DNA from 3 places in the Kitasatospora sp. NBC_00070 genome. Region 2 is predicted to be linked to each of the others. Evidence: riboswitches for the same ligand, from Rfam matches in the RefSeq annotation. Region 2 holds a riboswitch; each other region holds the start of a gene.
What was found. Region 2 has a riboswitch for cyclic di-AMP ahead of OHV05_RS19055 (M23 family metallopeptidase). Riboswitches for the same ligand answer to the same signal wherever they lie in the genome.

Region 1: it holds a riboswitch for cyclic di-AMP, as region 2 does, so the genes downstream of both, OHV05_RS20670 (transglycosylase family protein) here and OHV05_RS19055 (M23 family metallopeptidase) in region 2, are expected to answer to the same signal.
Region 3: it holds a riboswitch for cyclic di-AMP, as region 2 does, so the genes downstream of both, OHV05_RS05070 (transglycosylase family protein) here and OHV05_RS19055 (M23 family metallopeptidase) in region 2, are expected to answer to the same signal.

The regions. Positions count from the first base shown of each region.
Region 1 is NZ_CP108247.1:4,466,649-4,476,543, forward strand. Features, by position in the region: gene mfd (transcription-repair coupling factor) at 1-413, shown strand, start outside; gene OHV05_RS20645 (ALF repeat-containing protein) at 448-1,440, opposite strand; gene OHV05_RS20650 (hypothetical protein) at 1,649-2,287, shown strand; gene OHV05_RS20655 (MazG family protein) at 2,316-3,302, shown strand; gene OHV05_RS20660 (SDR family NAD(P)-dependent oxidoreductase) at 3,530-3,937, opposite strand; gene OHV05_RS20665 (cytochrome P450) at 4,098-5,357, shown strand; cyclic di-AMP (ydaO/yuaA leader) riboswitch at 5,569-5,719, shown strand; gene OHV05_RS20670 (transglycosylase family protein) at 5,725-6,438, shown strand; gene eno (phosphopyruvate hydratase) at 6,644-7,930, shown strand; gene OHV05_RS20680 (septum formation initiator family protein) at 8,057-8,497, shown strand; gene OHV05_RS20685 (DUF501 domain-containing protein) at 8,494-9,147, shown strand; gene OHV05_RS20690 (exopolyphosphatase) at 9,144-9,895, shown strand, end outside.
Region 2 is NZ_CP108247.1:4,098,269-4,108,163, reverse strand. Features, by position in the region: gene OHV05_RS19065 (sensor domain-containing protein) at 1-675, opposite strand, end outside; gene OHV05_RS19060 (hypothetical protein) at 801-1,676, shown strand; gene OHV05_RS19055 (M23 family metallopeptidase) at 1,722-2,528, opposite strand; cyclic di-AMP (ydaO/yuaA leader) riboswitch at 2,541-2,702, opposite strand; gene OHV05_RS19050 (YiaA/YiaB family inner membrane protein) at 2,919-3,209, shown strand; gene OHV05_RS19045 (4-oxalocrotonate tautomerase family protein) at 3,217-3,414, opposite strand; gene OHV05_RS19040 (alpha/beta fold hydrolase) at 3,518-4,342, shown strand; gene OHV05_RS19035 (TetR/AcrR family transcriptional regulator) at 4,342-4,914, shown strand; gene OHV05_RS19030 (hypothetical protein) at 5,038-5,238, shown strand; gene OHV05_RS19025 (PP2C family protein-serine/threonine phosphatase) at 5,323-6,456, shown strand; gene OHV05_RS19020 (SpoIIE family protein phosphatase) at 6,772-8,997, shown strand; gene OHV05_RS19015 (ATP-binding protein) at 9,160-9,895, shown strand, end outside.
Region 3 is NZ_CP108247.1:1,076,712-1,086,606, forward strand. Features, by position in the region: gene OHV05_RS05040 (TetR/AcrR family transcriptional regulator) at 1-405, shown strand, start outside; gene OHV05_RS05045 (helix-turn-helix domain-containing protein) at 413-1,282, opposite strand; gene OHV05_RS05050 (ATP-binding protein) at 1,699-2,238, shown strand; gene OHV05_RS05055 (DUF397 domain-containing protein) at 2,359-2,595, opposite strand; gene OHV05_RS05060 (sirohydrochlorin chelatase) at 2,935-3,780, shown strand; gene OHV05_RS05065 (hypothetical protein) at 4,059-6,134, opposite strand; cyclic di-AMP (ydaO/yuaA leader) riboswitch at 6,368-6,570, shown strand; gene OHV05_RS05070 (transglycosylase family protein) at 6,557-7,732, shown strand; gene OHV05_RS05075 (hypothetical protein) at 7,880-8,227, shown strand; gene OHV05_RS05080 (LacI family DNA-binding transcriptional regulator) at 8,317-9,339, opposite strand; gene OHV05_RS05085 (glycoside hydrolase family 13 protein) at 9,365-9,895, opposite strand, start outside.

The DNA.
Region 1 (9,895 bases), 370 kb from region 2:
AGCGGCTGCGGCTGCAGGCGTACCGATCGATCGCGGCGGTCAACTCCGAGGACGACATCGTCCAGGTCCGGGAGGAGCTGACGGACCGTTACGGCAAGCTGCCGGAGGCGGTGGAGAACCTGCTGCTGGTGGCGGCGCTGCGGCTGTACGCCCGGCGGTGCGGGATCGGTGACATCACGCTGGCCGGGGCGAACGTCCGGTTCGGGCCGGTGGAGCTGCGCGAGTCGCAGCAGCTGCGGCTGAACCGGCTCTACCCGCGCAGCCAGGTCAAGGCCACCGCCCAGCAGCTGCTGGTGCCCCGGCCGTCCACCGGGCGGATCGGCGGCAAGCCGCTGGTCGGGCGTGAACTGCTGGACTGGTGCCGGGAGTTCCTGAGCACGATGTTCGACGACCTGGCGGGCGCGAGGAAGTAGGCCCCCGGCCCGCCCTCGGTCGTCGTACGGGCGGTCAGCCCTCGGCGCCGGTCCGGCGGCGGGTGGCCAGCACCAGCGCGGCGCCGGCCGCGAGGGCGGCCGCACCGCCACCGACCTGCCACGGGAGCCCTGCGCCGCCACCGGTGGCGGCCAGCTCGGCCGCCGGGGCGGTGGTGGTCGTGGTGGTCTCCGTCGTGGTGACGTTCGCGGGCGTGACGGTGCCGGGCTTGTCCTTGGCGGCTGCCTTGTCCTTCGCGGCCTGCTCGGCGGCGGCCCGGTCCTTCGCCGCCTGCTCCTCGGCGGCCTTGTCCGCAGCGGCCTTGGCGTCCGCCTTGTCCTTGGCGTCGGCCTTCGCCCAGCCGGTGTTCAGGAAGGCGGCGATCAGCTCGTACGGACCATTGAGAGCCTTACTGGCTCCGGCCTGCACGGCGGGGCCGCCGACCCCGGAGCGGCGGGCGGTCTCCACCCGGTCGTCCACCTCGGCCTTGTCCCGGCCGCCGTTGAAGAACGCGCCGATCGCCTGGTGGTCAACGGACTCCAGCGCGGCCAGGGCGGCCTTCCGGACGGCCGGCCCCTCGGTCTCGGCGAGCCGGCTGACCGTCACCCGGTCGGCGCTCCGGGCCTTTCCGAGGCCGGTGGTCAGGAACTCCTGGATGGCCGCGGCGGTGTTCACGTCCAGGGCGGCGCCGGCAGCCGCCTGCACCGCCGGGCCGCCCTCGCCGAGGGCCCGGGCGACCCGCACCCGGTCGTCCGTCAACTGGGCCGCGTACCGGCCGGTCCCGAGGAACTCCACCCGGTCCGCCGGGGTGCCGTCCATGGCCTTCTGGGCTGCCGCCATCAGGTGGCGTCCGGTGCTCTTGTCGCCGATGATCCGCAGGATCGCGACCCGGTTGTCCTCGTCCGCCTGGTCCGGCGCCGAGATCCCGGCCGGTGCCGGGGTGTCGGCGGCCGAGGCCGTGGTCGGGAAGAGGATCGCCGGGGCGAGTGCCACTGCCGTCAGGACGGTCGAAACACGGGACAACTTCATTGAACGGAACCCCACCTGCACGCGATGATCAGAGGATCGAATGATAGTTCGCCGACAGTTCGAGTCGACAACCGGTATTCGACGTCCGGAATGCCGGGGAAAGAAGTCTTTTGGCTCGCGCCGACACCCTTGGCCAAACGCCCCGGAGATTGGAGACTGAGCACCGACAGGAGAACCACGCGCACCCCACAACTCCCGGGAGCCCCACGTGATCCGCACCCGCTCTGCGCTCCGCCACGGCCGAACCGCCGTCGGTGCCCTGCTCGCCGGGGCCGCCCTGGCCGCCTGCGGTGGGGCGCCCCACCAGGGTTCGGCGGCCGTGGTCGGCGGCGCGCAGATCACCATCGCCTCGGTGGAGTCCCGGGTGGCCGGACTCCGGGACGCCGTCGCGGCCGAGTCGGGCGGCGAGCAGACCACCGAGCGGGCCGGGCTGGTCCGGCGCACGGTGGCCGAGCTGGTGCTCAACCAGGTGGTGGACCGGGCCCTGGCGGACCGTCAACTCACCGTCACGGACGGGGAGATCGACGAGGCCAAGGCGGGCGAGGCCAAGCTGCTCGGCGGCACGGCCGAGCTCGAACGCGAGCTGCTGTTCAAGCAGAGCGTCCCGGCCGGCGACGTCTCCGCCTTCTACCGTCAGCAGTTGGGCATCCAGAAGCTCGCCGCCGCCCAGGGCAAGGACGCCCGCACCGCCGAGGGCGACGCGGCTATCCGGGCCGCCCTCACCGATGCCGGGGCCAAGCTGAAGATCGAGGTCAACCCGCGCTACGGCCGGTGGGACGTCCAGCAGATCGGCCTCACCAACACCGTCTCCGACTGGCTCAGGCAGCCGGTGGCCGGCGGCGCCTGACGCCGGCCCGGCCAGGTAGGTTCGAAGGGTGGACACTCCGAAGCTGATCCTGCTCACCACCACCCACCGGGTCGCCCCCGGCCTGCTCTCCTGGCCCGCCTGGCAGGCACTGCACGGGGCGACCCGGGTCCTCGCCGGGGACCAGGACCACCCCCAACTCCCCGCCGTACGCCAGGCCGGCGTCGAGGTGGAACTCGTCGAGCGCGACACCGCCCCGGCGCTGGCCCGGCTGTTGACCGGCGCCGAGGGCACCGTGGTCTGGCTCGGCAGCTCCGACGGCGACCCCGGGCTCACCGACGCGCTGGCCCGGATCGCCGTCGAGGAGGCCGGCCGGGTGCCGGAGATCGAGCTGCTGCCCGGCTCCTACGACCTGCCCGGCGCCCGACTGCTCGACCTGGTCTCGGTGATGGACCGGCTCCGCTCGCCCGGCGGCTGCCCCTGGGATGCCGAGCAGACCCACGACTCGCTGGTGAAGTACCTGGTCGAGGAGACCTTCGAACTGGTCGAGGCGATCGAGGAGGGCGACCGCGAGACCTTCCGTGAGGAGCTCGGCGACGTCCTGCTCCAGGTCTTCTTCCACTCCCGGATCGCCGAGGAGGACACCGAGGAGCCGTTCTCCGTCGACGACGTGGCGGGCGACATCGTGGACAAGCTGATGTACCGCCACCCGCACGTGTTCGGCGACGTCGAGGCCACCGGGTCCGCCCAGGTCGAGGCCAACTGGGAGCAGCTCAAGGCCGCCGAGAAGCAGCGCGACTCCATCCTGGACGGCGTCCCCGCCGGGCTCCCCTCACTCGCCTACGCGGCCAAGCTGGTCTCCCGCGTCCGCCGGGCCGGCTTCACCGCCGTCCCCGACGCCCCGTACGCCCTCCCGACCGAGCTCACCCCGGAGTCGGCGGGCCGACTGCTCCTCGCGGTCGCCCAACGCGCCTACGACGCCGACGTGGACATCGACGCGGCCCTCCGAGGGGCGGCTCGCGCCTACCGCGACGACATCCGTTCCGCCGAGAAGTAGGCAGTCGCCGACTTTTTGGCAGGTGCTTCAGCTCTACGGTCAGGGGCTCGGGGCTCTGCGACGCCGGCCTCGTTCAGGGTGATCGTTGCGTAGGTGGTCAGGCACTTTCGCAGTGACCCGAACGCCAGATCTCCTCGCAGTTCCCCGAGCCCCTGGGTAGTAGACGGCTGAGCGCCTGCCAACAGCGCAGCCCCGAGCCCCTGGACCGTAGATGCCCGAGGGCCTGCCTAGTGCGGGACGTGGACCCCGCGTTGGCGGGGGATGACCTCGCTGATGGCGTCGCCGATCTGGGCCAGGAGTTCGGCCAGCGGGTCGAGGTGGTCGGGGAGTTCGGCCAGTGGGAGGATGCGCTCGCCGTCGGGGCCCGCCACGCAGAACAGGTCGATCGGGCCGAGGTGCTCCGCGGCGGTGGCCACCAGCGCGGCCACGTCACTGGGCTGCCGGGCGTCGCCGCTGACGCCGACCACGGGGCAGCCGGGCCGGTCGAGTTCGGTGGCGAGGTCCTCGGCGACCCCGGGGCGCTGGTCGGCGATCAGCATGCCGGCGGCCCCGGCCGCCGCGAACCGGCGGGCCAGCTCGATTCCCGAACCGCCTTCGAGCACCGCGATGACCACCACTGCCCCGGCTACCCGCATGGCCTGCTCCTCCCAAAGAGCTACGCCCGGTGGAGCACGCCGCACCGGCGTCCACCGAGACCGTATCGGAGGATCGTAAGCACGCCACGATCCTCCGCAAGAGCAATTACCCGCCAGGTGACCCAGCTCACTCCTCTTGTGGCAGGTTACGGTGCACGACATGCCGGACACGTACCGAACCACCCAGCCGGAACTCTTCACCTGGGAGTTCGCCGCCGACCCCTATCCCGCGTACGCGTGGCTGCGCGAGCACGCGCCGGTGCACCGCACCACGCTGCCCAGCGGGGTGGAAGCGTGGCTGGTCACCCGGTACGCGGACGCCCGGCAGGCGTTGGCGGACGGGCGGCTGTCGAAGAACCCGGCGCACCACAGCGGGCAGGCGCACAAGACCGGCCGGGTCGGCATCCCGGGCGAGCGGCAGGCGGATCTGATGACGCATCTGCTGAACATCGACCCGCCGGACCACACCCGGCTGCGGCGGCTGGTGTCGAAGGCGTTCACGCCGCGCCGGGTGGCCGAGTTCGAGCCCCGGGTGCAGCAGCTGACGGACCGGCTGATCGACGACTTCGCGGCCCGCGGGTCGGCCGACCTGATCCACGAGTTCGCCTTCCCGCTCCCCATCTACGCGATCTGCGACCTGCTCGGGGTGCCGCCGGAGGACCAGGACGACCTGCGGGACTGGGCCGGGGCGATGATCCGCCACCACGGCGGGCAGCGCGGCGGGGTGGGCCGGGCGGTGAAGCGGATCCGGACCTACCTGCTGGAGCTGATCCACCGGAAGCGGGCCGACCTGGGCGACGACCTGATCTCCGGGCTGATCCGGGCGAGCGACCACGGTGAGCACCTGACCGAGAACGAGGCCGCGGCGATGGCCTTCATCCTGCTGTTCGCCGGCTTCGAGACCACCATCAACCTGATCGGCAACGGCACCTACGCGCTGCTCCGCAACCCGGCCCAGCGCGCCCTGTTGCAGGAGTCGGTGCAGCGCGGCGAGACGGCGCTGCTGGCCACGGCGGTGGAGGAACTGCTGCGCTACGACGGCCCGGTGGAGCTGGCCACCTGGCGGTTCGCCACCGAGCCGCTCACCATCGGCGGGGTGGACATCCCGGTCGGCGACCCGGTGTTGGTGGTGCTGGCGGCGGCCGACCGGGACCCGGCCAGGTTCGCCGCGGAGAACACCCTGGACCTGGCCCGCAAGGACAACCCGCACCTGGGGTTCGGGCACGGCATCCACTACTGCATCGGTGCCCCGCTGGCCCGGCTGGAGGGTCAATTCGCCCTGGCCACGCTGCTGACCAGGCTGCCCGACCTCCAACTGGCCGCCGAACCGGAGGAGCTGCGCTGGCGGGGCGGGCTGATCATGCGCGGGCTGCGGGAGTTGCCGGTCTCGTTCACGCCGGAGGTCACCGACCCGCACTGACGGCGTGTCGGTCAGATCTGATCAGGCGTGATCTGAGTACACATCAATCCGGACATACCAGTATGGTTTGTGGACGACCCGCAGCGGAGCGTGATTTCTGTGTGATCTGTTCGACATAAGCTTGTGATCCATCGGGTCATCTGCTTACTCTCCCTGGTGTTCGCAGCTGCGAACCCCGAGCGCGGAACGCCGAATCCTGCCCGCCGCGCTGCCGGGACACCGACCAGACCCTTGGGCAGGGGCGGGGGACCCAGGTAAGTCGCCGTCCCCCACGGCTTGGGGTGAAGCCGCCAGCAGTGGCGGCCGGGCCACCTCCCGGTCCGAACCCGACAGCTCACCTCGCAGGCGTGCGGAGAGGGACTTCTTCATGCTCTTCACCGGTTCGGGCCGTCATCGTCGTCGTACGCAGACCGAGAAGGCCATCGCCGTGGCGGGTGTCGCGGGCGTCGGCCTCGCACTCCCGCTGCTGACCGCCACCGGCGCGCACGCCGCCCCGGTCGACACCTGGGACAAGGTCGCCCAGTGCGAGAGCGGCGGCGACTGGGGCATCAGCACCGGCAACGGGTTCTACGGTGGCCTCCAGTTCACCCCGAGCACCTGGAAGGCGTTCGGCGGTCAGTCCTACGCCCCGCAGGCCAACCAGGCCAGCAAGGGCCAGCAGATCGCGGTCGCCGAGAAGGTGCTCGCCTCGCAGGGCCCCGGCGCCTGGCCGGTCTGCTCCGTCAAGGCCGGCCTGAGCAAGGGTGGTTCGGCCGCCCAGGTCGACACCTCGGCCGGCAAGTCCTCCCGCTCGGAGACCCGTACCCCGGCGCCGAAGGCCACCCCGAAGGCCGCCGCACCGAAGCAGGAGACCGCGCCGAAGCCCGCCACCCCGAAGGTGGACGCGCCGAAGGTCAGCACGCCGAAGCACGCCGCCCCGGCGCCCGCCACCGGCGGATACACCGTCAAGTCCGGCGACACGCTCTCGGACATCGCCGCCGCGCACGGCCAGGACTGGCAGCAGGTCTACCAGGCCAACCGGTCCACCATCGGTGGCGACCCCGACCTGATCCTGCCGGGCCAGCTGCTCAAGCTCGGCTGACGCGGAACTCCCGCGACACTCCGTCAGCAGGGGCCGTACCACTTCCGGGTGGTACGGCCCCGTTTGCGGTCATTCAGGTGAACTACCGATGAGTAGCCGGGCCACACGGTGAGACGGGACCAAGGTCAGCGTGGCCCCGGGCTCCGGTGCGGTTAGGCTCTGGTCGTAACGACAACACATCCCGCTTCCGTCAAGGAGATGCCACGTGCCGTCCATTGATGTCGTCGTAGCCCGTGAGATTCTCGACTCCCGTGGCAACCCCACGGTCGAGGTCGAGGTCGGTCTGGACGACGGCAGCACCGGCCGTGCCGCCGTCCCGTCGGGCGCCTCCACCGGTGCCTTCGAGGCCCTCGAGCTGCGTGACGGCGACAAGAACCGCTACTTCGGCAAGGGTGTCGAGAAGGCCGTGCTGGCCGTCATCGAGCAGATCGGCCCGGAGCTGGTCGGCTACGACGCCACCGAGCAGCGCCTGATCGACCAGGCCATGCTCGACCTGGACGCCACCCCGGACAAGTCCTCGCTCGGTGCCAACGCGATCCTCGGTGTCTCGCTCGCCGTGGCGCACGCCGCCTCCGAGGCCAGCGACCTGCCGCTGTTCCGCTACCTCGGTGGCCCGAACGCGCACGTGCTGCCCGTCCCGATGATGAACATCCTCAACGGTGGGTCGCACGCCGACTCCAACGTCGACATCCAGGAGTTCATGATCGCGCCGATCGGCGCGGAGTCCTTCTCCGAGGCCGTCCGCTGGGGCGTCGAGGTCTACCACACGCTCAAGGGCGTGCTGAAGGAGCGCGGCCTCTCCACCGGTCTGGGCGACGAGGGCGGCTTCGCGCCGAACCTCGACTCCAACCGCGAGGCGCTCGACCTCATCGTCGAGGCCATCAAGAAGGCCGGCTACACCCCGGGCAAGGACGTCGCGCTCGCCCTGGACGTCGCCGCCTCCGAGTTCTTCAAGGACGGCGCCTACCAGTTCGAGGGCAAGGCGCTCTCCTCCGCCGAGCTGATCGCGTACTACGCCGAGCTGGTCGCCGCGTACCCGCTGGTCTCGATCGAGGACCCGCTGGACGAGCAGGACTGGGACGGCTGGAAGGCCATGACGGACGAGCTGGGCGACAAGGTCCAGCTGGTCGGTGACGACCTGTTCGTCACCAACCCGGTCCGCCTGGCCCGTGGCATCGAGACCGGCACCGCCAACGCGATGCTGGTGAAGGTCAACCAGATCGGTTCGCTGACCGAGACCCTGGACGCCGTCGAGCTGGCCCAGCGCAACGGCTACCGCTGCATGATGTCGCACCGCTCCGGTGAGACCGAGGACGTCACCATCGCCGACCTCGCCGTCGCCACCAACTGCGGCCAGATCAAGACCGGCGCCCCGGCCCGCTCCGAGCGCGTCGCCAAGTACAACCAGCTGCTGCGCATCGAGGAGATCCTCGACGACGCCGCCGAGTACGCCGGCCGCGGCGCGTTCCCGCGCTTCAAGTCGGCCGAGTAGTCACACCAGGACGTCGGGCCCGCCGGTCGGCGGACTGACACACAGGCGTCTGCACCGGTGCCCCGGCTCCCACCCCGTAGGGTGGAGGGCCGGGGCACCGGCATGTGATCAGGAGGGGTACCAGCGATGTGGAAGATTCCGGGCTTGGCGGCGCGACCGCGCTTCACCAGCCGGGCCACCGTGCTGGTGCTCGTCCTCTGCTCGCTGGTGGCGATCCTCGCCTACCCGACCCGGCAGTTCATCTCGCAGCGCTCGGAGATCTCCGCCCAGCGGGCCAAGGCCGAGCACGCCAGGCAGCAGGTCGAGCAGCTCCGCCGGGAGCGGGCCCGCTGGCAGGACCCGGAGTTCGTCAAGGCGCAGGGCCGGCAGCGACTGCACTACGCGATGCCCGGCGAGACCCCCTTCATCTCGGTGGACCCGAACCCGCCGAGCAGCAAGTCCTCCTCGGCCGACGCGGGGGCAGCCCCGCAGGCCAAGGCCGCCCAGCCCTGGTACGCCAGTGTCTGGGACTCGGTCGACCAGGCCGACTCCACCCCCGTACCCGCCAGAGGCAGCACATCCCCATGACTGAGAACCCGACCGTCCCGGACCAGGACGTCGCCGCGATCGCGGCCCAGCTCGGCCGCGTCCCGCGCGGCCTGCGCGGGGTGGCGCACCGCTGCCCGTGCGGCAACCCCGACGTGGTGGAGACCGCGCCCCGGCTGCCGGACGGCACGCCGTTCCCCACCCTCTACTACCTGACCTGCCCCAAGGCCGCCTCGCTGATCGGCACCCTGGAGGCGGACGGGGTGATGAAGGATCAGACCGCCCGGCTGGCCGAGGATCCCGAGCTGGCGGCGGCGTACCAGAAGGCGCACGAGGACTACGTCGCGCGCCGGGACGCGATCGAGGTGCTGGAGGGCTTCCCGAGCGCCGGCGGCATGCCGGACCGGGTGAAGTGCCTGCACGTGCTGGTCGGCCACTCGCTGGCGGCCGGTCCGGGGGTCAACCCGCTCGGCGACGAGGCGATCGGGATGCTGGAGGAGTGGTGGGCCAAGGGCCCCTGCGTCTCGCCCGAGGAGGTCGAGGCGGCCGGTGGCCGGGTGGCCAGGAACCGGGCCAAGAACCAGGACCACGCGGCCGTGATCGCCGCCAAGGAGCAGCTGGCCGCCGAGCGCGCCGCCAAGAAGCGCGCCGAGGCGGAGCAGGACGCCGAGCAGACCGGGGAGTCCGCGTGAGCACCACCCGGGTCGGCGCGATCGACTGCGGCACCAACTCGATCCGGCTGCTGGTCGCCGATCTGGACCCGGAGACGGGGGAGATCACCGACCTGGACCGCCGGATGGTGATCAACCGCCTCGGCCAGGGCGTCGACCGGACCGGACGGCTGGCGCCGGAGGCGCTGGAGCGCACCTTCGCGGCCTGCCGCGAGTACGCCGCCGTGCTGGCCGAGCACGGGGTCGGCCCGGACCGGCTGCGGTTCGTCGCCACCAGCGCCTCCAGGGACGCCGAGAACAGCGCCGAGTACGTCGCCGGGGTGCGGGAGATCCTCGGTGTCGAGCCGACCGTGGTGAGCGGCGACGAGGAGGCCCGGCTGTCCTTCACCGGCGCCACCAAGGAGTTGACCGGTGGTCAGTTCCCCGGTCCGTACCTGGTGTTCGACCTGGGCGGCGGCTCGACCGAGTTCGTGCTCGGCGGCGAGCGGGTCGAGGCGGCCCGCTCGGTGGACATCGGCTGCGTCCGGCTGACCGAGCGGCACCTCGCCGGTACGGAGCTGCCGACGCCCGAGCAGCAGGACCGGGTCAGGGCAGACGTCCGGGCCGCGCTGGACGTGGCGGCCGAGGCCGTCCCGCTGACCACCGCGGCCACCCTGGTCGGCCTGGCGGGCACCGTCACCACAGTGGCGGGCATCGCGCTGGAGCTGCCCTCGTACGACTCCGAGGTCATCCACCACGCCCGGCTGACGGTGGACCAGGTCCGCGAGGT
Region 2 (9,895 bases):
GACCAGCACCAGGCCGAGCAGCGAGACGCCCGCGAGGTCCCCGGCCGAGGTGAGGTAGTACTCGTGGTGCGCCCCGGCGTCGGTGGTGAAGTCGTAGACCCGGTAGCCCGGCCAGTCGGTGTAGCGGGCGAACACCCAGTGGTAGGCCGGGTAGAGCGCGAGCACCCAGCCGGTCACCAGGAAGGTCACCGTCAGGGTGAAGCTCAGGATGCTCCAGGGCAGCATCAGCACCTGGTACAGCGCCGCCTTCCAGCCCGCCTTGTCGGCCATCCGGGCGGTGACGGAGCCCCAGAAGCCGGGCCGGGACTGCGCCACCGGAGCGGGGGCGGCGACCTCGGTGCCGAGCAGGGTGGCGGCCCGGTGCCGCTCCAGCGCGGCGAAGCCCCGCGATCCTGAGGTGAACAGGGCGAACACCGGGAACCCGAGCGCGGTCACCAGCAGGCCGACCCCGAGCGAGAAGAAGGTGACCGCGAAGGTGAAGCCCAGGATCGCGATCGGCAGCGAGCCGAGCACGAAGCCGACCTCCCGGTAGGTGGCAGCGGCGAACGGCGCCCGCCAGAACCCCGGCCGCACCCGACCGCTGCTGTTGCCGACACTGCTGCTGCGCTCGGCGTACGGGAAGGTCTGACTGGTCATCACCGGCTCCTCGGTCTGGTTGCCCTGCTCGCTGCCCACCCCTCAAAGGTGCCCGATCGGAGCCGTCCGCGACATGAGGTCCCCCGGCGGACCGGGGGTGGGGATTACCCCACCCCCGTCCGGGACGGACGGCTCCCGGCCCGGGCAGCGGCTACCGTACGAGGGTGAACGACGACGACCTCCGGCTCAGCCCGCGCACCCGTGCCGACGACCTGCTCGCCTGGGCGGCCGACCAGGGGCTCGAACCCGTCCCGGTGGAGGCGGTCCGGACGGTGCTGGCCCTGCTGGAGCTGGGGGACGGCCGGATGCACGACGGCTACCCCGAGCTGAGCTCGCCGGTGGTCGAGCAGCTGCTGTACGAGCGGATCTACATGTACGTCCAGCCGGCCGCCGACCCCGGCGCGTACGGGCGGGCGGTGGGGCTGCTGATCGACCGTCAGCGGGCCGCCCGGCGGCTGAACGCCAAGCGGCAGGAGCGGCTGCACGCCGAGGTGGACTGGCAGGGCGAGCTGCTCTGCGGGCTGCTCCGCCAGCCGCACCTGGTCACCTGGCCCCGGCTGTACACGCTGCTGCTCCGGGCGGCCGGGGTGGACACCACCGACGAGGCGGCGGTCCGGGCCTGGCTGGACGGCTTCCGGGACCTGACGCCGGAGCAGCGGGCCGAGGCGTACGGCGCGCTCACCGAGCTGGACGAGATCGACGCCGACGGCGGCTGGGGGCGGACCAGGCTGATCTCGATCGGGATGGCCACCGACGGCGCCCGGATGCTGCTGGAGAACCGGCTGATGCAGCGCAGCTACCGCAACCTGGCCGGGCTGAACGCGCTCGGTCTGCCGATGCCGGACGAGCTCTCCGGCGACTTCGACGGCTTCGAGGCCGCAGTGGCCGAGGAGGCGCTCCGGCTGATCGGCGAGTGGACCGTCCCCGGGCTCCCCGCCCTGCTGGTGCACGAGTACCCGGACCTGGCCCCGGAGCCGGGCACCGAGGAGATCGAGGCGTACCTCGCCGAGCAGGCGGAGCGGACCGCGGCGGAGGAGTGAGGGAGCCGGACCCGCCGTCTCGGCGGGCCCGGCTCCGACGGTGCGTCAGGGGTTGATGCCGCGCTCGCGCAGCCAGTCCAGCGGGTCGATCGGGGCGGCGCCGTCCGGCCGGACCTCCAGGTGCAGGTGCGGTCCGGTGACGTTGCCGGTGGCCCCGACCTTGCCGAGCACGGTGCCGGGGGCGACCTCGCCGGAGGCGGTGACGATCGAGGAGAGGTGGCAGTACCAGATCTCGGTGCCGTCGCCCAGGGTCTCGATCACCCGGTAGCCGTACGCGCCCGACCAGCCGGCCGAGGTGACGGTGCCCGCGCCGACCGCGGTGACCGGGGTGCCGGTGGGCGCCGCGAAGTCCAGGCCGGTGTGCAGGTGCGACCAGTACGAGCCGGACTGGCCGTAGTGCGCGGTCAGCTCGTAGTTGGTGGTCGGCGCCGCGAACGCGCCGCGCTGCTCGGCGCGCTTGGCCTCGGCCGCCTGGGCGGCCCGCTTGGCCTCCGCCTCCTGGGCCGCGGCCAGCCGGGCGGACTCGTCGGCGGCGGTGCGCTGCCCGTCCGCCTGGAGCTGGATCCGGGCGGCGAGGGCCAGCCCGGGGTCGGCCGAGAGGAGCAGCTGCGGCCCGTCCTGGTCGGCGGAGTCGGCGGCCGCGACGGCGGGCGGCTGCGGGGCCGCACCGGCCGGGGCGGCGGCGGCGAAGGCCGTCGCGCCGAGGGCTGCGGTCATCGCGGTGACGCCGATCAGCGGACCGCCGGAGCGGGGCTGACGGGGCATCCGGTGCCTGGCTGCGTCCGGGTGGTCCAGCAGCAGCTGGTTGCCGGAGTCGGTACGGGGGTGTGCCGGGGAGTGCGTCGACGCCACGGAGGCGCGCTCCTTTCCTTCCTTCGCGCCTACCGGGTTAGCTGACGGGTTCGGAGCAGGAAGGTCTCCTACGACCGGGTGCGGGACTCGGTCGATTCACCCCAAGGAACGGTGGTTCCCCGGCTCCCGGACCCACCGGCGAGGCGGGTCCTGAGGATTAGGCGACGGCGCACGGTGCCGTTCTGGGTACGGCGTTGCCGACCGCGCTGCGTTATCAAACGTTAATCCTAGGAGCCCATGATTCCAAGCGGCTAGCGAGGTGCAGTCCATCTCTTCTGACGACCCGTGACCGGAATGCGGCTTTTGCTCGACTACTCGGTGACGGTGCGCGACGGCCGGTTGAGTATCCGTACTCAGGCGCCCGGCAAGGGAGTTGGAGACCCTCGGGACATGAGCACTCCGATGCAGCCCCGGACCACCAACGCCTACTACCTGCAGGCCGTCCTGTCCTTCGCCCTGGCCTCCGCCGCCCTGGTGATCGGGATCGCCTACCTGCCGGTCGACCCCTGGATGCGCGGCTTCCTGGCGGTCGGCCTGCTCTACGAGGTCACCGCGGCGTTCACCCTCGCCAAGGTGGTCCGCGACCGCCAGGACGCCGGCCAGATCTCCTCCCGGGTCGACCAGGCCCGGCTCGACAAGCTGCTCGCCGAGCACGACCCGTTCCGGGTCGAGGGGATCTGAGCGACGGTCAGCCCGCGGCCCGCTTGGCGGCGTAGGTCTCCCCGCCCGCCGCCCAGTTCTCCAGCGGGATCTCCTCGATCACCACGGTCACCGCCTCCGGGCTCACACCGGTGATCCGGACGTAGGTCTCGGTGAGCTCGCGGGCGATCTCGGCCCGCTGCTCCACGGTCCGACCGGCCAGCTGCTTGACGTTGATGAACGGCATGACGACCCCTCAGGTTCGGTGCGGTGCGATCGCCCCGCACGCTATCCCACCGGCTCCCCGGGCCGACGGGCACTTGACGGCTAAGGCTATTAGCCTTAGCTTTATGGCTATGACGCAGACCTTCACCACCCAGTACCTGGACGTCCCCGGCGGCCGGCTGGCCTACGACGACACCGCCACCGAGACCGGCCTGCCGGTCGTCCTGCTCCCCGGCATGCTGGACTCCCGCACGGTGTACCGGCACCTGCGCCCGCTGCTCACCGCGGCCGGCCACCGGGTGGTCACCCTGGACCTGCGCGGTTTCGGCGAGTCCTCGATCGCCTGGAGCGACTACTCCCCCGCCGCGATCGCCGAGGACACCCTGGCCCTGCTGGACCACCTGGGCATCGAGCGGGCCGCCCTGGTCGGCAACTCCTACACCGGCGCCACCGTGCTGCGGGCCGCCGGCCTGGCCCCCGAGCGGGTGGCCGGCATCGCCCTGGTCGACGCCTTCGTGGAGAACCTGCCGCCGACCGCCCTCCAGCGCGCCCTGCTCAAGGTGCTCGGCCTCGCCCTGGTGCACGTCCCCGCCGTCTGGGGCGGCTACCTCGGCAAGGCGTACCCGACCGCGAAGCCCGCCGACTTCGCCGAGTACCGCAGCGCCGCCGTGGCCGCCCTGCGCACCCCCGGCCGCAAGCAGGCCACCCGGGGGTACGTCACCGGGGACTCGGCGCCGACCGGCTGGGCGGCCGGGCTGCGCTGCCCCGCGCTGGTCCTGATGGGCAGCCAGGACCCGGACTTCCCGGACCCGGCCGCGGTGGCCGACCGCCAGGCGGTCGCGCTGAAGGCCCGTAAGGTGATGATCGACGGTGCCGGGCACTACCCGATGGCGGAGTTCCCGCAGGCCACCGCCGACGCCCTGCTCCCCTTCCTGGACGAGGTCGCCTGATGCCGAGGGCCGGACTCTCCCCCGCCGCCGTGGTCGACCACGCCCTGGAGCTGATCGACGCCCAGGGCTCCGACGGCCTCACCCTGGCCGCCGTGGCCGCCCGGGCGGGGGTCGCCACCCCCTCGCTCTACAAGCACGTCACCGGCGGTCTGACCGAGCTGCGCCGGCTGATCGCCGTCCGGGTCACCGAGGAGCTGGCCGAGCGGCTGGCCGACTCGGCGGTCGGCCGCAGCCGGGACGAGGCGATGACCGCCCTGCTGAACGCCTACCTGGACTACGCCGAGCAGCACCCGCGCCGGTACGCCGCCCTGCCGCAGGCCCCCGACCCGGACCCGGACCTGACCCGGGCCGCCGCCCGGCTGGTCGGGGTGATCATCACGGTCCTGGACGGCTACGGCCTGACCGGCGACGAGTCGGTGCACGCCGCCCGGGCGGTCCGTTCGACGGCGCACGGCTTCGCCTCGCTCGCCGCGGGCGGCGCGTTCCGGATGGCGGCGGACCTGACGGTGACTCGGCAGCGGCTGATCCGGGTAGTGGTGGAGGGCTTGCGGGTGTGGCCCGCAGCGGGATAAACCTCAGTTCGGCGGAACGGTATCCGTTCGGGTGGTTTTCGAGACCGTTCCGTCGCCAAGACCGGCCGACACTGGCAGGGTTCAGGCATCCCCGCCTGTCACCAGCACGAAGGATGTGGGCAGATGACGCAGACCGCACGGACGGCCCGTCCCGCCACCACCCGCATCCCCGGCCAGCGCGCGGCCCTGGCCGCTCCGGCCGCCGTCGACGCGCCGGGGCCGAGTACCGCGCGGCGGTTCCTGGAGGTCCTCCTCGGCGCCCGCTCGCTCCGCCCGGTCACCGCCGGAGCCCGCCAGTCGTACGGCGAGTGCGACGGCCAGTGAGGCCGTCCGGCCGCCGACAGAGGGATGAAACGGACATCTGACGCTAGATTGAGCTGACGGACGGTCAGCCCAGGCGGAGGTCAGGTGCCCGCAGTCACCACGATGGCCCGGCAGATCACCGGGCGGCTGCGGCGTGGCCCGGCGGGCCGCTGGGCCGGTCAGCTGCTGGACGGCGATCCGACCGCCGAGAAGGCCGCGCTCGGGCTGCTCCTGCTCCTGGTCGGACTGCTCTCACTGCTGGCCATCGCCGCCCCCACCGGCTGTCCGCCCTCCGCGCTGGCCCTGCCGCTGATCCTCGGCGGCTTCCTGCTGCACACCCGCCGGCAGTGCGGCCTGCTGCTCGGGGTCGCGGTCGGCCTGGCCGCCTGCTGGTGGCTGCGCGAACCGCTCGGGGTGACCCCCGGCTCGGCCTGGGTGGTCGGCGCGGCGGCCGTGGTGGTGCTGCTGACCTCCCGCCACCGCAGCCGGCTCGGCCTGCGCGGCACCCGGGGCGACGCGATGCTGCTGGAACTCTCCGAACGCACCACCGCACTCGGCCGGCTGCCCGACCACCTGCTGGACTGGCGGTTCCACCAGGCGCTCGCCCCGGTCAGCGGCACCTTCTTCTCCGGTGACTTCGTGCTCTCCGCGCACCGCCCCGACCGGGACCTGCTCGAGGTCCTGCTGGTGGACGTCTCCGGCAAGGGCAGCCGGGCGGCGGCCCGGTCGATGCACCTCTCCGGCGCCTTCGCCATGCTGCTCGGCTCGGTACCGCCCGAGTCCTTCCTGCCCACGGCCAACGACTTCCTGGCCCGGCTCGGCTGGGACGAGGGGTTCGCCACCGCCGTCCACCTCGCCCTGCACCCCTCGCACGGCGGCTACCGGATCTTCACGGCGGGCCACCCGCCGGCCGCCCAGTACCGCCGGGAGTCGGGCGGCAGCTGGCTGCTGCTCGACGGTGGCGGCGGCCCGGCGCTCGGCATCCTGCCCGGCGCCCCCTACCCGCCCACCGAGGGACGGCTCGACCTGGGCGACTCGCTGCTGCTCTACAGCGACGGCCTGGTCGAGGTCCCCGGCGAGGACATCGACGACGGGATCGCCCGGCTGCTGCGGGCCGCGACGCCGCTGCTCCGCTACGGCGGCGGCGACCCGGCGGCGGAACTGATCGGCACGGTGGCCCGCAACGTCGCCGACGACCGCACCCTCGTCGTGCTCCGCCGCCTCGGCGCCGGCGGCTGACCCTTCGCAGGGCGCTCAGTCTTTGGCAGGTGCTCAGCCGTCTACCACCCAGGGGCTCGGGGCTCTGCTGATCTGCGGCTCCGCCGCGTGGGCGAGGAGATCTGGCGATCGGGTCACTGCGAGAGTGCCTGACCGCCCACGCGACGATCACCCTTTACGAGGCCGGCGTCGCAGTTCCCCGAGCCCCTGGTGGTTGAGCCCGGAGCGCAGTGACCCGAGCGGGCGGTTGTGGCTAAACCGCCAAATAGGGGGTGAGCAAATAGGATGTTCAGCATTACTTTGGGCAGATGAGCGAGCGGAAGGGCGGGGCTTCCGATGGACCTGACCTCGCCATGGCTGCCGCCGGAGGACGAGACCCGGGTGCAGGGGCCGCGGACGTCGATGCGGTGTGTCCGGCTGCTGCTGCGCAGCGGGAGTGCCACCGAGCTGCTCGGCACGATCCTGGCGGAGGGACCGGCCTGGATCACCGGTGAGGGTTCGGCGCTGTACCTGACCGATCCCGAGGGGATGCTCCGGCTCGCGGCCTCGCACGGCCTGCCGGAGTGGGCGCACGAGCACTACAGCACCGTCGACCCCACGTCCGACCTGCCCGCCGCGCTCGCGTTGCGGCGTCGCGAGACGGTGCTGCTCAGCCCGGAGCAGACCAGTGCCGACTACCCGAAGACGCTGGCCGGCCGGGGCACCGGGCTGGTCGCGCTGGCCGTCATGCCGTTGCTGGTGGACGGGGTGGCGATCGGGGCGCTGGCGCTCGCGCTGGCTCACCGGGGCACCGTGCCGCGCCGGGACATCGACGTGCTGGAGACCCTGGCGGAGGCCGTCGCGCACCGGATCTCGCATCTGATCGACCACGTCCAGGCGGTCGACCCGCACCTGCCGCCCGGGGTCCGGGCCGGCGGGACGCCGTCCGGGCAGCCGGTGCTGGCGCTGGCGGCGCTGGCGGCCGGGGCGGGGGCGTTCGATCGGGACCTGGTCACCGGGGAGACCGCCTGGGACGCCCGGGCGTACCGGCTGTTCGGGCTGACCGCCCCGCCGGCCGCGGAGACCGCGCCGGCCCCGGACCTGGCCAAGCTGGTGCACCCCGAGGACCTGCCGGACCTCCAGGCGGGCATGGCCGAGGCGCTCGCCTCCGGCGGTCCGTACCGGCTGCGCTACCGGGTCCGGCGGGACGACGGGAGCTCGGTGCTGGTGCAGGAGGACGGCGAGGTGATGCTCGACACCCACGGCCGCCCGGTCCGGGTGGCCGGCCTGCTGACCGACCGTCAGCGCACCGGTGAGGCGGCCGACCCCGGCACCCGGCCGGCCGACGGGCCGGTCGCGGGCGCCAGGTCGGCGCTGCTGCTGGCGCTGACCAGGACGCTGTCCCGGGCGGTCAGCGTCCGGGACGTCACCACCGCGATGACCGACATAGCCAGACCCGCGCTGGGTGCGGCCAGCCTGGTGCTCGACCTGGTGGACGAGGGCCGGCTGCTGCCGGTCTCGCACACCGTCTTCGGCGGCCCGTACCGGACCGAGCTGAGCCGGCTGCACGACCTGTCGGCCGGGGTGATGCAGTCCGCGCTGGCCCGGGCCGTCCCGCTGTTCAGCGAGCCGGGGCAGCGGGCCACCGGCAATCCGCTGGCCCCGGCGGCCTGGGCGGTGCTGCCGCTGGTGGCGTCCGGGCGGCAGGTCGGCTCCTGCCTGATCACCTTCGCCACCGAGCGGGCCTTCAGCCGGGAGGACCGCACCATGTACTCGGCCTTCGCGGGCATCCTGGCCCAGTCGTTGGAACGGGCCAGGCTGTACGACATCCACCACCACCGGGCGACCGAGCTGCAGCGGGCGATGCTGCCGCGCAGCCTGCCGGAGCTGCCCGGGGTGTCGGCCGCCGCGCGCTACCTGCCGAGCACCGAGGGGATGCAGATCGGCGGCGACTGGTACGACCTGATCGCGCTGCCGGCGGGCCGGGTCGGGCTGGTGATCGGCGACGTGCAGGGGCACAACGCCGAGGCCAGCGCGGTGATGGGCCAGCTCCGCAGCGGGCTGCGGGCGTACGCCACCGACGGGCACGACCCGGCGGCCACCCTGGCCAGGACCAGCCGGCTGCTGGCCGAGCTTGACACCGACCTGTTCGCCACCTGCCTCTACCTGACGCTGGATCCGGTCACCGGCCGGCTCGACGGCGCCCGCGCCGGACACCCGCCGCCGGTCCGGATCACCGGGCACCGGGCGGTCGAGCTGGAGCTGCCGGGCGGGCCGCCGCTGGGGGTGGACCCGCACGGGGACTACCCGCTGACGGTGGGTCGGCTGGCTCCGGGCGAGACCCTGCTGGTGTACACGGACGGCCTGGTCGAGGACCGGGGCGAGGACTACGACGACTCGGTGCAGCGGATGATCGGCGGGCTCGAGCTGTGGAGCCGCCGGAGCGGCGGGGCGAGCCGGTCCGGGGCGGACGGCGCGCTGGAGCGGCTGGCCGACCTGCTCACCCTGAACGTGACCGAGCGGCACTCCCGCCCGGACGACGTCGCCTTGCTGCTGCTGCACCGGACCCGGCCGGCCGACTGAAACTACTTGCCGGTAGCCGGACTTGACGGTACACGGCCGCCCACCTGCGGTTCTGAGCGGGCGTCAGGACGTTCGTCCCACATTTTGACCGGATCAGATCACCGAACGTCAGATCCGTTCATACTTCCGTAGGAACACCACCCTAGAATTCGCCGCGTGACGATGACTCAGTGGTTCGGTGCGGCCCTCGCAGGCATTGCCGTTCTCGCTCTCCTGACCGCCGCCCGGTACCACGCGGTCAGCCGCACCCTGCGGGCCGGGCTGGCCGAGCAGGAGCGGGCGAACGCCGAACTCCGGGAGCAGGTCAGCGCCGAGGCCGCGCGCCGGAGCACCGAGAGCGCCGCCGTGCAGCAGGAGCAGGAGCTGAACGCCTCCACCCAGCGGGCGTTCCTCAGCGTGGCCCGCCGGATCCTGGTGATGGCGCACGACCAGCAGGCCGGGCTGGACGAGATGGAGCGCACCCACGACGACCCGGAGCTGCTGGAGGGTCTGCTCCGGGCCGACCACGCGGCCGCCCAACAGGCCCGGCTGGCGCAGACCCTGGCCGTGCTCTGCGGCGCCCGGGCCGGCCGGCACTGGCCCGAGCCGGTCGCGCTGGAGGACGTGGTGCGCGGGGCGCAGTCCCGCATCCTGCCGTTCCAGCGGGTGGTGGTCAGCAGCCGGATCGAGACCGCCGTGGTCGGCGCGGCCGCCGAGGCGCTGATCCACGCGGTGGCCGAACTGCTGGACAACGCCACCCGCTACTCCCCGCCCAGCACCCAGGTGTTCGTCACCCTGATGCCGGTGCACAACGGCGTCGTGATCGAGATCGACGACGGCGGCGTCGGGATGCCCGAGCACGCGATCGAGAAGGCCGCCGCCGCCCTGGCCGGCGGCTCCGGCCTGGAGGTCTCCCGGC
Region 3 (9,895 bases), 3.0 Mb from region 2:
CCGGCCGGCAGCGACCCGGACGCCCGGCTGGCCCGGGCGATCGACGCGGTGCTCGGGCTGGCCCTGGACCACCCGCGAGTGATGCGCTCGCACCTGGCGCTGATCCTCGACCCGGACATGGGCGCGTTCGTCAAGGACCCGGAGCAGCGGCAGCTCGGGCAGATCCTGCAGGACCTGCTGCAGGCCTGGGGTGCGGCCGACCCGGTGGCCGAGCACGCGGTGCTGCGCAGTGCGCTGATGGGCGGCTGCATCGGGCTGTTGCTGCCCGGCGCGGCGGTCTCGCTGCCGCCGATCCGGGCGGACCTGTTCTTCCGCTACGGCCTGGCCTGGGAGTTGGGCGTACCGCCGCAGCCGGTCGCGCCGCCGCGCTGGCAGCCGCCCCTCCGGGCCGGCGAACCGGACTGACGGCGGGTCAGTGACCGGCCAGGATCCGGGTGAGCAGGTCCTTGGTCTGCTCCGGGGTCAGGCTGTCGACGCAGAGCCGCTCCATCACCTGGACGTAGGCGTCGACGTCGTCGCGCTTGTCGAGGTAGAGCGCGCTGGTGAGCTGCTCCAGGTAGACCACGTCGGCCAGGTCCTGTTCGGGGAAGCGCAGGATCGAGAACGCGCCGCTCTCGCCCGCGTGGGCCCCGAACCGGAACGGCATCACCTGGATCACCACGTTCGCCTGCTCCGACACGTCCAGCAGGTACTGCACCTGAGCCCGCATCACCGTCGGACCGCCGACCGGGCGGCGCAGCGCCGCCTCGTCGATCACCGCCCACAGCCGCGGGCTCTGCCCGTCGGTGAGCAGCTTCTGCCGCCGCAGCCGCAGGCTGAGCCGCCGCTCCAGCTCCTCCTCGGAGATCACCGGCCGGGTCTGCCCGAAGACCGCGCGGGCGTACTCCTCGCACTGCAGCAGGCCGGGGATGAACTGCACCTCGTACGTGCGGATCTGGGCGGCGGCCTCCTCCAGTCCGACGTAGGTCTGGAACCAGCCGGGCAGCACGTCGTTGAAGCTGTGCCACCAGCCGGACTTGTTGGCCTCCCGGACCAGGCCGAGCAGGGCCTCGCGCTCGCCGCCGTCGTCCACCCCGTACAGGCTGAGCAGGTCGGCGACGTCACGCTCCTTGAAGGAGACCCGGCCGAGTTCCATCCGGCTGATCTTCGACTCCGAGGCGCGGATCTGGTACCCGGCGTCCTCGCGGGTGATCCCGCGGGACTCGCGGAGACGACGGAGCTGCGAACCGAGCAGGATACGGCGCACCATCGAACCGCCGCCGGGCTGAGCTGTGGTGGTCATGCCGTAAACCTCCGCCGTGGGCAAACAGCGCACAGTCTGCCATCAGTTGAGCGCTCTGGGTGCCGGTACTGACGGAACGACCTCCCTGTTCTGCGCTCCGGGCACCATGATGCACGTGCATCCGGCGCTTGCATATGCCAATAGTGCGACTGCACGTGAATCGACTCTTGCATCCGCAGTGTGCGCACGGGACGATGGTGCACGTGCACCTGCACGCCCCTGGCATCCCTGCGGGTACCGCGTCGACCCCTGTACGCGTTTCCGCACACGCTTCCGGCCACGCCCCCGCGTGGCCGGTTGTCCGTGTGCGCGTACGGTCGGTCGACGCGGTGGCCGTGAGGCCGAGCGAGTCGGAGGTGACCGGCATGACCCCGGCGGGTCCAGCCGTGTCCGCCCCCTTATGGGAGGAGCTCTTCATGAGCACCGGAACGGCCATCGCGGTCGACCCCCACGTGGTCACCTGCACTCTCGCTCCCCGCTTCGAAGCCGTCAGAACCGCCCGGGAGTTCGCCCGGTCGACACTGCACGGCTGGGGCCTGGGCGCACTCTTCGACGACGTCGCGCTGGTCGCCTCCGAGCTGGTGACCAACGCGCTCCGGCACGCACTGGAGCAGCGCACCGACGCTCCGTCGGCCGAGTCGGTCCGAATACTCACCGAGTCGGTCCGGGTACCGGCCCAGCCCGGTCCGACCCAGGCCGTCGCCGCCCGGCTCCCGATCCGGATCAGCCTGGTGCACCGCTCACCGCAGGTGGTCTGTGCCGTCAGCGACCCGAGCAGCCGGGGCCCGGTGGCCCGCGAGCCCGACTTCGTCGCGGAGTCCGGCCGGGGTCTGCACCTGGTCGACTCGTTCAGCCGGGCCTGGGGCTGGCACCCACTGGCCGGCGCCGGGAAGGTCGTCTGGGCCGTCTTCGAGGCCGAGAACGAGACGGCGGGCCGCCACCGGCGCTCCGCCTGAGGTCGCGGGCACCGCCGGGACGGCTCCGCCCGAACGCTCCACCAGTACACGAGGACATGACGAAGGCCGTCGCGGTGACTTCCACGACGGCCTCTGACGCACCACCAGGATGACGCCGGGTCAGCCGGCCAGGTGGTCGAACTCCCCGTCCTTCGCCCCGAGCAGCAGGGCGGTGATCTCCGCCCGGGTGTAGATGAGCGCGGGTCCTTCCGGGAACCGGGAGTTGCGCATCGCGACGTCGCCGCCGGGCAGCGCCGCGAACTCCACGCAGTTCCCCTGCGAGTTGCTGTGCCGGCTCTTCTGCCAGACCACGTTTTCGAGGTCCGCAGCAGCCATGCCGTTGTAAGTGTTCTGCATTCGAATTCTCCCCGACGTGCCTGGCGTTCGCCTCACTTGACGTGATGATAGCTCCAGTGCACGTGCATCAGCACGGGTGTTTGCGCGTGCACCGTATGGGCATCATCCCTCCACGAGGCCCGTCGGGCAGGCAAGTTGGCGCCACTTATGCGGACAAATCCGAGCGATTCGTGAACATACCGATGACTGCGCGTACTCGAACTCCAGCGGGTTGTCGATCTTGCCGGGCTTTTCCCGCCGCCTCACGATCCGTCACCTCGGCCGGATTGTGACGCCGATCACCGTCCGGAGAGCGGGCCGACTGTGGTCCGGTCCACGGAATGTCCTACGATCTCCGCCATGAGCACAGCAGCCATCCCGGGCCCGCCACTGCCCGTCCGCACTCCAGGCTCCCGTGCGCGGGGGCGCCACCGCCGTCCCGAGCGGCCGGAGATCCCGGCGGGTTCGCCGTCGTTGGTGCTGGCCGTCCCGGCCACCGCCGGTCCGGAGTCCCGCCCCGTGGTCGAGGAACTGCTCTCGATCGTCCGGGGCGAACAGCCCGGCATCGAGGCGGCCGCCGCGTACCTGGAGAGCACCGATCCGGAGTACCCCACCGTCGCCGAGGTGCTCGCCCGGGCCGCCGGGGCCGGGCTTCCGGCCCCGGTCCTGGTGCCCCTGCTGCCCGGCCCGCACGGCTTCCTGACGGACCTGCACCGACTGGCCGCCGAGACCGGCGCCACCGTCACCGACGTGCTCGGCCCGCACCCGCTGCTCGCCGAGGCCGTCCACGTCCGGCTCTCCGAAGCCGGGCTGGCCCGCGCCGACCGGGCCAGGCTGTTCGCGATCGCCACGGCGGCGGACGGCGTCGTCCTCACCACCGCCGGCGGCGAGGAGGCGGCCGCGGCCGCCGGGATCACCGGAGTGCTGCTGGCCGCCCGGCTCGCGGTTCCGGTGGTGCCGGCCGCACTCGACGTGCCCGGCTCCGTACGGGCCGCCGTCGAGCACCTCCGGGCGACCGGGTCGGTCCGGCCGGCCCTCGCCCCGCTGGTGATCGGCCCCGAGGCCGACCCCGAGCTGCTGGCGACGGCGGCGGAGGAGACCGGCTGCCCGGGGGCCGCCCCGCTCGGCGCCTACGCGGCGCTCGGCCAGCTGATCGCTTCGGCGTACCTGTCCGCGCTGGAGACCGTGCTCGCCGACCAGGCATAACGCTGCGCTCGGCTTTCCCAGGGGCTCGGCGCTGCGCCTTTGGCAGGGCGTTCGGGGCTACGGTCCAGGGGCTCGGGGAACTGCGAGGAGATCTGGCGTGCGGGTCACTGCGAAAGTGCCTGACCACCTACCCAACGGTGACCATTTCCGAGGCCGGCGTCGCCCACGCGGCGGAGCCGCACAACCGCAGAGCCCCGAGCCCCTGACTACCGCAGCATCTGCCAAAAGCAGGGCCCCGAGCCCCTGACTCCGTAGCGGGCCGAGCATCTGCCTGATGGTCAGGCGAGGCGGGTGGTGCGGGCTGCGGTGTCGTGGAGGGCGAGTTGGGGGGTCGTCACCGGGCGGGGGGCCGGGGTGGCGGTGGTGGGGGTGCGGGAGTTGTCGCGGCGGACCTCGACGGCCTGGGTCTGGCCGGCCGGGCGGAAGACGATGCGTTTGGGCTCCGGCAGGGCGGGGTCGAACCAGAGTTCGGGGCCGCCGAACTCGCAGTCCAGCACCGCGATGTCCTCGGGTGCCCCGCCGTCCAGCGCGCGGAACGCGACGCCCGCCTTCCGATAACCCGTCAGCCGACTGCGGGTCACCAGGACGGTCTCCCCCGGCAGTTGGTGGTGCATGGTGGAGACCGCGAAGTCGGACTGGCCCGCCGCGTCGATCAGCAGGCCGTCCAGGATCGTCCCCTTGTCCCGGCCGAGCGCGTGCAGCGCCACTCCCCCGGCGGCGTTGCCGTACAGGACGCTGCCGGTGTAGTCGAAGTCGTTCAGGTAGGCGCCGTGCTCGATGCCCCAGCCACCGTTGTGGTATGCCACGAACTGGCCGACCACGTGGTGGTGTTGGGCGTTCAGCCAGACGAAGATGCCGTTCTCGAGGTTGTTGTGGGCCAGGCAGCGTTCGAAGGTCCAGACGCCCTCGCTGGTCTCCGGCCAGTGGTAGCCGGAGGCGCCGGTCGCCCCCTGGACGCCGACCGCCACGCAGTCCCTGGCCACGCCGCCGGTGCCCGCGCCGAGACTGAAACCGGTCAGCCGGTAGCCGCGCGGGTTGGGGTCGAAGAGGGTCCGGGAGGCGACGCAGGAGTCGTAGGTGATGTCGTCCGACGGGCCCTGCGGGGTGCGGGTGTCCAGCGGCCCGTCCCACCAGTAGGCGTCCTCCCAGGTCTGGTGGCTGATGCAGCTGCGGAAGGTGATGCCGTGGCTGGCGTGTGGGACGAAGGCGTGGCTGCCGGTGTCGCGGACCACCACCCCCTCGACCACGGTGCCCCGGCTGGTGTCGCCGAGCATGTGGAAGTGCAGCCCGTACCGGCCGAGGACCGGCTCGGTGACCGCCTTGCCGTTCCACTGGTCCTTGCCGGGGCCGCGCGGTCCGAGCCAGCGCAGCGCGGCGTGCCGGACGTCGGACTTCCGGGAGCTGGTCAGGTGGACGTGGGCGCGGCCCTTCTCGGTGCCCTCGATTCGGACATTACGGGTTAAATTCAGCACTTCCGCCCCGACGGTGACGCCCCCTCCGGTCGCCACCCGGGGATGCGGGTACTTCAGCGGGCCGTCCAGGGTGACCGTACCGCCGCTGATCGAGGCGATGGTCCGCAGGTCGTACCGCTCCGAGAAACCGTCGCCGGCGGGCGCCCCGGTCGGGGTGACGGCGAGCTCGTCACCGGGGCGCCAGCCGGTCGGCTCGGTGGCCAGGGTGATCCGGGTGTCGCCGGCCTTCAGCGCGCCGGTGGCGCGCACCCAGGCCGTCCTGGCGGCGCCGTCCAGTCGGAGGTAGCCGGCCCCGGTGACCCAGAGACCGGTGTCGTCCGGCATCAGCGTCATACCACCGCCCTGGAAGCGCCGTTCGTCCACGTCGGGGAACCGCAGGGTGTGCAGGGCGGCGTCGGCCGGGGCCAGCGTCAGACTGCCCTTGACCTCGACGTTGCCCGCCGAGCTGAGCACCACCGAGCGGTCGGCCGCGAAGGTCAGCGAACCGGATGCTTCGACCACCAACGAGCCGACCGCCGCATCGCCGTCCAGCACCACGTGGTCGGCGATCCGGACGGCGGCGGCCGGGCCGGGCAGCTTGCCGCCCCAGCCGGCCGGGTCCGACCACGGACGAGCCGGCCGGCTCGGTTCCGGGGAGGGCGAAGGCGACGGCTCCGGGGAGGCGGACGGCAGCGGGTCACCGTGCGAGTGGGCGGCCCCGGGCGTGGGCGGCGGCGGAGCCGAGGCGACGTCAGGGGCGTCACCGGTGTGCCGGACCAGCTCCTCCACCCCGATCGCGGCGGCCGCCGTGCCGGCCGCGATCCAGCCGAGTAGCTTTCTGCGCCCGGTCTTTGCCGAGTCGTTATCTTCCGGTCCCGCTCCGGGCCTCTTCGCGTGCCGCATGGTGCCGCGCACCCCTCCCCCGGGCCGCGCCTGCGGCCGCCTCGCCTGAAGCATAGGCAAGTCCCTTGAACGGGAAGGGATTTGATCAGATTCGATCGAAACCCATCACCGGAACGGACACTTCAGCATCATGAAGGTTCCATAAAGAAAGCATGATCCACATCACAGAGGTTTGCGGTTTGAACTTAAGTCTGTCTAACGTGCTCCCCTGTTCGTGGCCACACGGACCCAGTTCATCCGGAACGCCGAGTCCTGCCATCGGATGAACAGGCAGCAGAGCAAAACACCATGGCAGGGGCGGGGGAACCACAGGTAAGTCGCCTGCAATTGGTCCGATTTGACCGATTTCAGGCTTGGGGTGAAGCCGTGCTCACGCACGGCCGGGCAACTCCAGCCCGAATCCGACAGCTCACCTCGCAGGCGTGGGAGAGGAACGCATCTTCATGCTGTCCAGCAGCGCGTCCAAGCGCACCCGCCGTCTGATCGCCGCGACCGGTGTGGTCGGCATCGGCCTCTCGGTCCCGTGCCTCACCGCCGGTTCCGCGTCCGCCGCCACCGTCTCCACCTGGGACAAGGTCGCCCAGTGCGAGTCCACCGGCGACTGGAGCATCAACACCGGCAACGGCTTCTACGGCGGCCTCCAGTTCACCTCCAGCACCTGGGCCGAGTTCGGTGGCAAGCAGTACGCCGCCCAGGCCAACCAGGCCAGCAAGGGCCAGCAGATCGCGATCGCCGAGAAGGTGCTCGCCTCCCAGGGCCCCGGCGCCTGGCCGGTCTGCTCCGTGCAGGCCGGACTGACCAAGGGCGGCGGCGCCGCCCAGGTCGACACCTCCTCGACCGGCACCACCGCCAAGACCACCACGCCGAAGGCCACCACCCCCAAGGCGGCCACCCCGGCGCCGAAGGCGGCCGAGCAGCAGACCACCACCACGACCACCGCGGCCAAGAGCTACACCGTGGTCGCCGGTGACTGGCTCTCCACCATCGCGCAGAGCCAGAACGTCGAGGGCGGCTGGGAGAAGCTCTACGAGCTGAACAAGGCGATCCTGTCCGAGGGTCCGGACATGATCTACCCGGGCCAGCAGCTGGCCCTCGGCGGCACCACCACCGTGGTGACCAGCGCGCCGAAGTCGACCGCCCCGGCGCCGAGTTCGTCGTCGGCCGGTACCGGCGCCAAGACCACCAAGAGCACCAAGGCCGCGTCCGGCTCCACCGCCACCACCGCGGTGGCGGCGACCGGCAGCAAGGCCGCCGCGATCAACTTCGCGATGTCCAAGCTCGGCCAGGCGTACGTCTACGGCGGCAGCAGCAACGGCGGCTGGGACTGCTCGGGTCTGACCCAGGCGGCCTTCCGCCAGGCCGGCATCTCGCTGCCCCGGGTCGCCAACGACCAGGCGGACGCCAGCACCCGGGTCTCGCTGGACAACCTCCAGGCCGGCGACCTGCTGTTCTGGTCGAACAACGGCAGCAACTCCGGCGTCTACCACGTCGCCCTCTACATCGGCGACGGCAAGTACGTCGAGGCCGCCAACCCGCGGGCGGGCGTGAAGACCGAGTCCATCGCCAACTGGGCGCCGGACTTCGCCGGTCGCGTCTGACGCACCCCAGGCCGCTGCCCCGGAGACCCTGGTCGGCTCCGGGGCAGCGGCCTGCCCGCAGCGATTATCCTGGCGGTGATGTGCGCCTTCGCTTCGTCGGTCATGTCGCGGAGTTGCCAGCCCACAGTTCGACCGCGAGGACCAGCCATGACCGTGCCGCCCACCGCGACCCAGCGGATCGCCGAGACCATCCGGCCCGCGATGCTCCAGGGTCTGCAGAACGCCGACCTCGGCGGCGCCGCCGGCACCCAGCACATCAACGCCTGGGCGGACTGGATCGCCGAGGCGGTCTTCCACACCGCCGTCCAGCCGCTGGCCGTCGAGCGCGACGCGTTCGCCGACCGGGTCGACACCCTCAGCGAGGTCGCGAAGCGGCACAAGGCGAACTACCTGGACGCGGTCCAGGACGTCCAGCGCCTGAACAGCCGGGTCGCCGAGCTGGAGGCCGAGCTGGCCGAGCTGCGCGCGGCCCCCGACGAGCCGCCGACCGACTGACCGGGTCGGCCCGCCCGTCCAGGAGGGCTGACCGGACGCACCGAGGCGGGGCACGAGAGAGTTCTCGTGCCCCGCCTCGGTGCGTCCGGTCAGCCCTTGGCGTGGGCGCCCGTCGAGCCGCGCATCACCAGCTCGGGCTGGAACATGAACTCGGCGCGCTGCCCGGGGCTCCCGCCGACCTCCTCCAGCAGGGCGTCGACGGCGGCGGTGGCCATCGCCTCGACCGGCTGACGGATGGTGGTGAGCGGCGGCTCGGTGAAGGCGATCAGCGGCGAGTCGTCGAAGCCGACCACCGAGACGTCCTGCGGCACCGCGAGCCCACGCTGCCGGACCGCCCGGATCGCGCCGAGCGCCATCATGTCGCTGCCGCAGACGATCGCGGTGCAACCCTTGTCGAGCAGCGCGTTGGCCGCGGCGTGGCCGCCCTCGACGCTGAACAGGGTGTGGTGGACCAGCCCTTCGGCCTCCGCCTCGGTCAGGCCGAGCAGCTCGCGCACCGCCGCCGTGAAGCCCTCGATCTTGCGCAGCACCGGGACGTACCGGCGCTGGCCGACCGCGAGGCCGATCCGCTCGTGGCCGAGCTCGACCAGGTGCTGGACCGCCATCCACATCGCGGCCCGGTCGTCCGGCGAGATGAACGGGGCGGCGATCTTCTCGCTGTACCCGTTGATCAGCACGAACGGCACCTGACGGCCGGTCAGCTTGGCGTACCGGTCGTGGTCGGCGGTCGAGTCGGCGTGCAGACCGGAGACGAAGACGATGCCGGCCACCCCTCGCTCGACCAGCATCTCCACCAGTTCGTCCTCGGTGGAACCGCCCGGGGTCTGGGTGCAGAGCACGGGGGTGTACCCGTGCCGACTCAGCACCTGTTCGATCACCTGGGCCAGCGCCGGGAAGATCGGGTTGCTGAGCTCGGGGGTGATCAGGCCGATCAGGCCGGCGCTGCGCTGCCGCAGGCGGGTCGGGCGCTCGTAGCCGAGCACGTCCAGGGCGGCCAGCACCGTCTGCCTGGTCGTGGCCGAAACCCCTGCTTTGCCGTTGAGGACGCGGCTGACGGTCGCTTCACTGACCCCCGCCTGCGCCGCGATGTCCGAAAGTCGCGCCGTAGTCACGATCCCAGAGCCTATTGCAACCACGTCAGACCGCCCACCAGATGGTGCTGTCCGCCGGCAGCAGGGTGGCACCGTCCACCGCGACGGCTTCGGTGGAGGAGAGCAGGATACGGCCGGGGGCCTCGATCCGGACCGGCTCGGCGCCGACGTTCACGGTGCAGACGAAGGAGCCGCGACGGAAGGCCAGCACCCCGGCCGGGGTGTCCAGCCACTCCACCGAGGCACCGGCCCCGAGGTCCGGGTGCTCCCGCCGGACGGTCAGCGCGCTGCGGTAGAGCTCCAGGGTCGAGGTCGGGTCCCCGGCCTGCGCCTCCACGCTCAGCCCGGCCCAGTCGGCGGGCTGCGGCAGCCAGCTGGGGCCGCCGACGGTGGGGCCGAAGCCGTACGGCGCCTCGGTGCCCGACCACGGGATCGGCACCCGGCAGCCGTCCCGGAAGCCGTCCTGACCGGCCTGCCGGAAGAACGACGGGTCCTGCCGGACCTCGTCCGGGAGGTCGGTGACGTCCGGCAGACCGAGCTCCTCGCCCTGGTAGACGTAGGCGGAACCGGGCAGCGC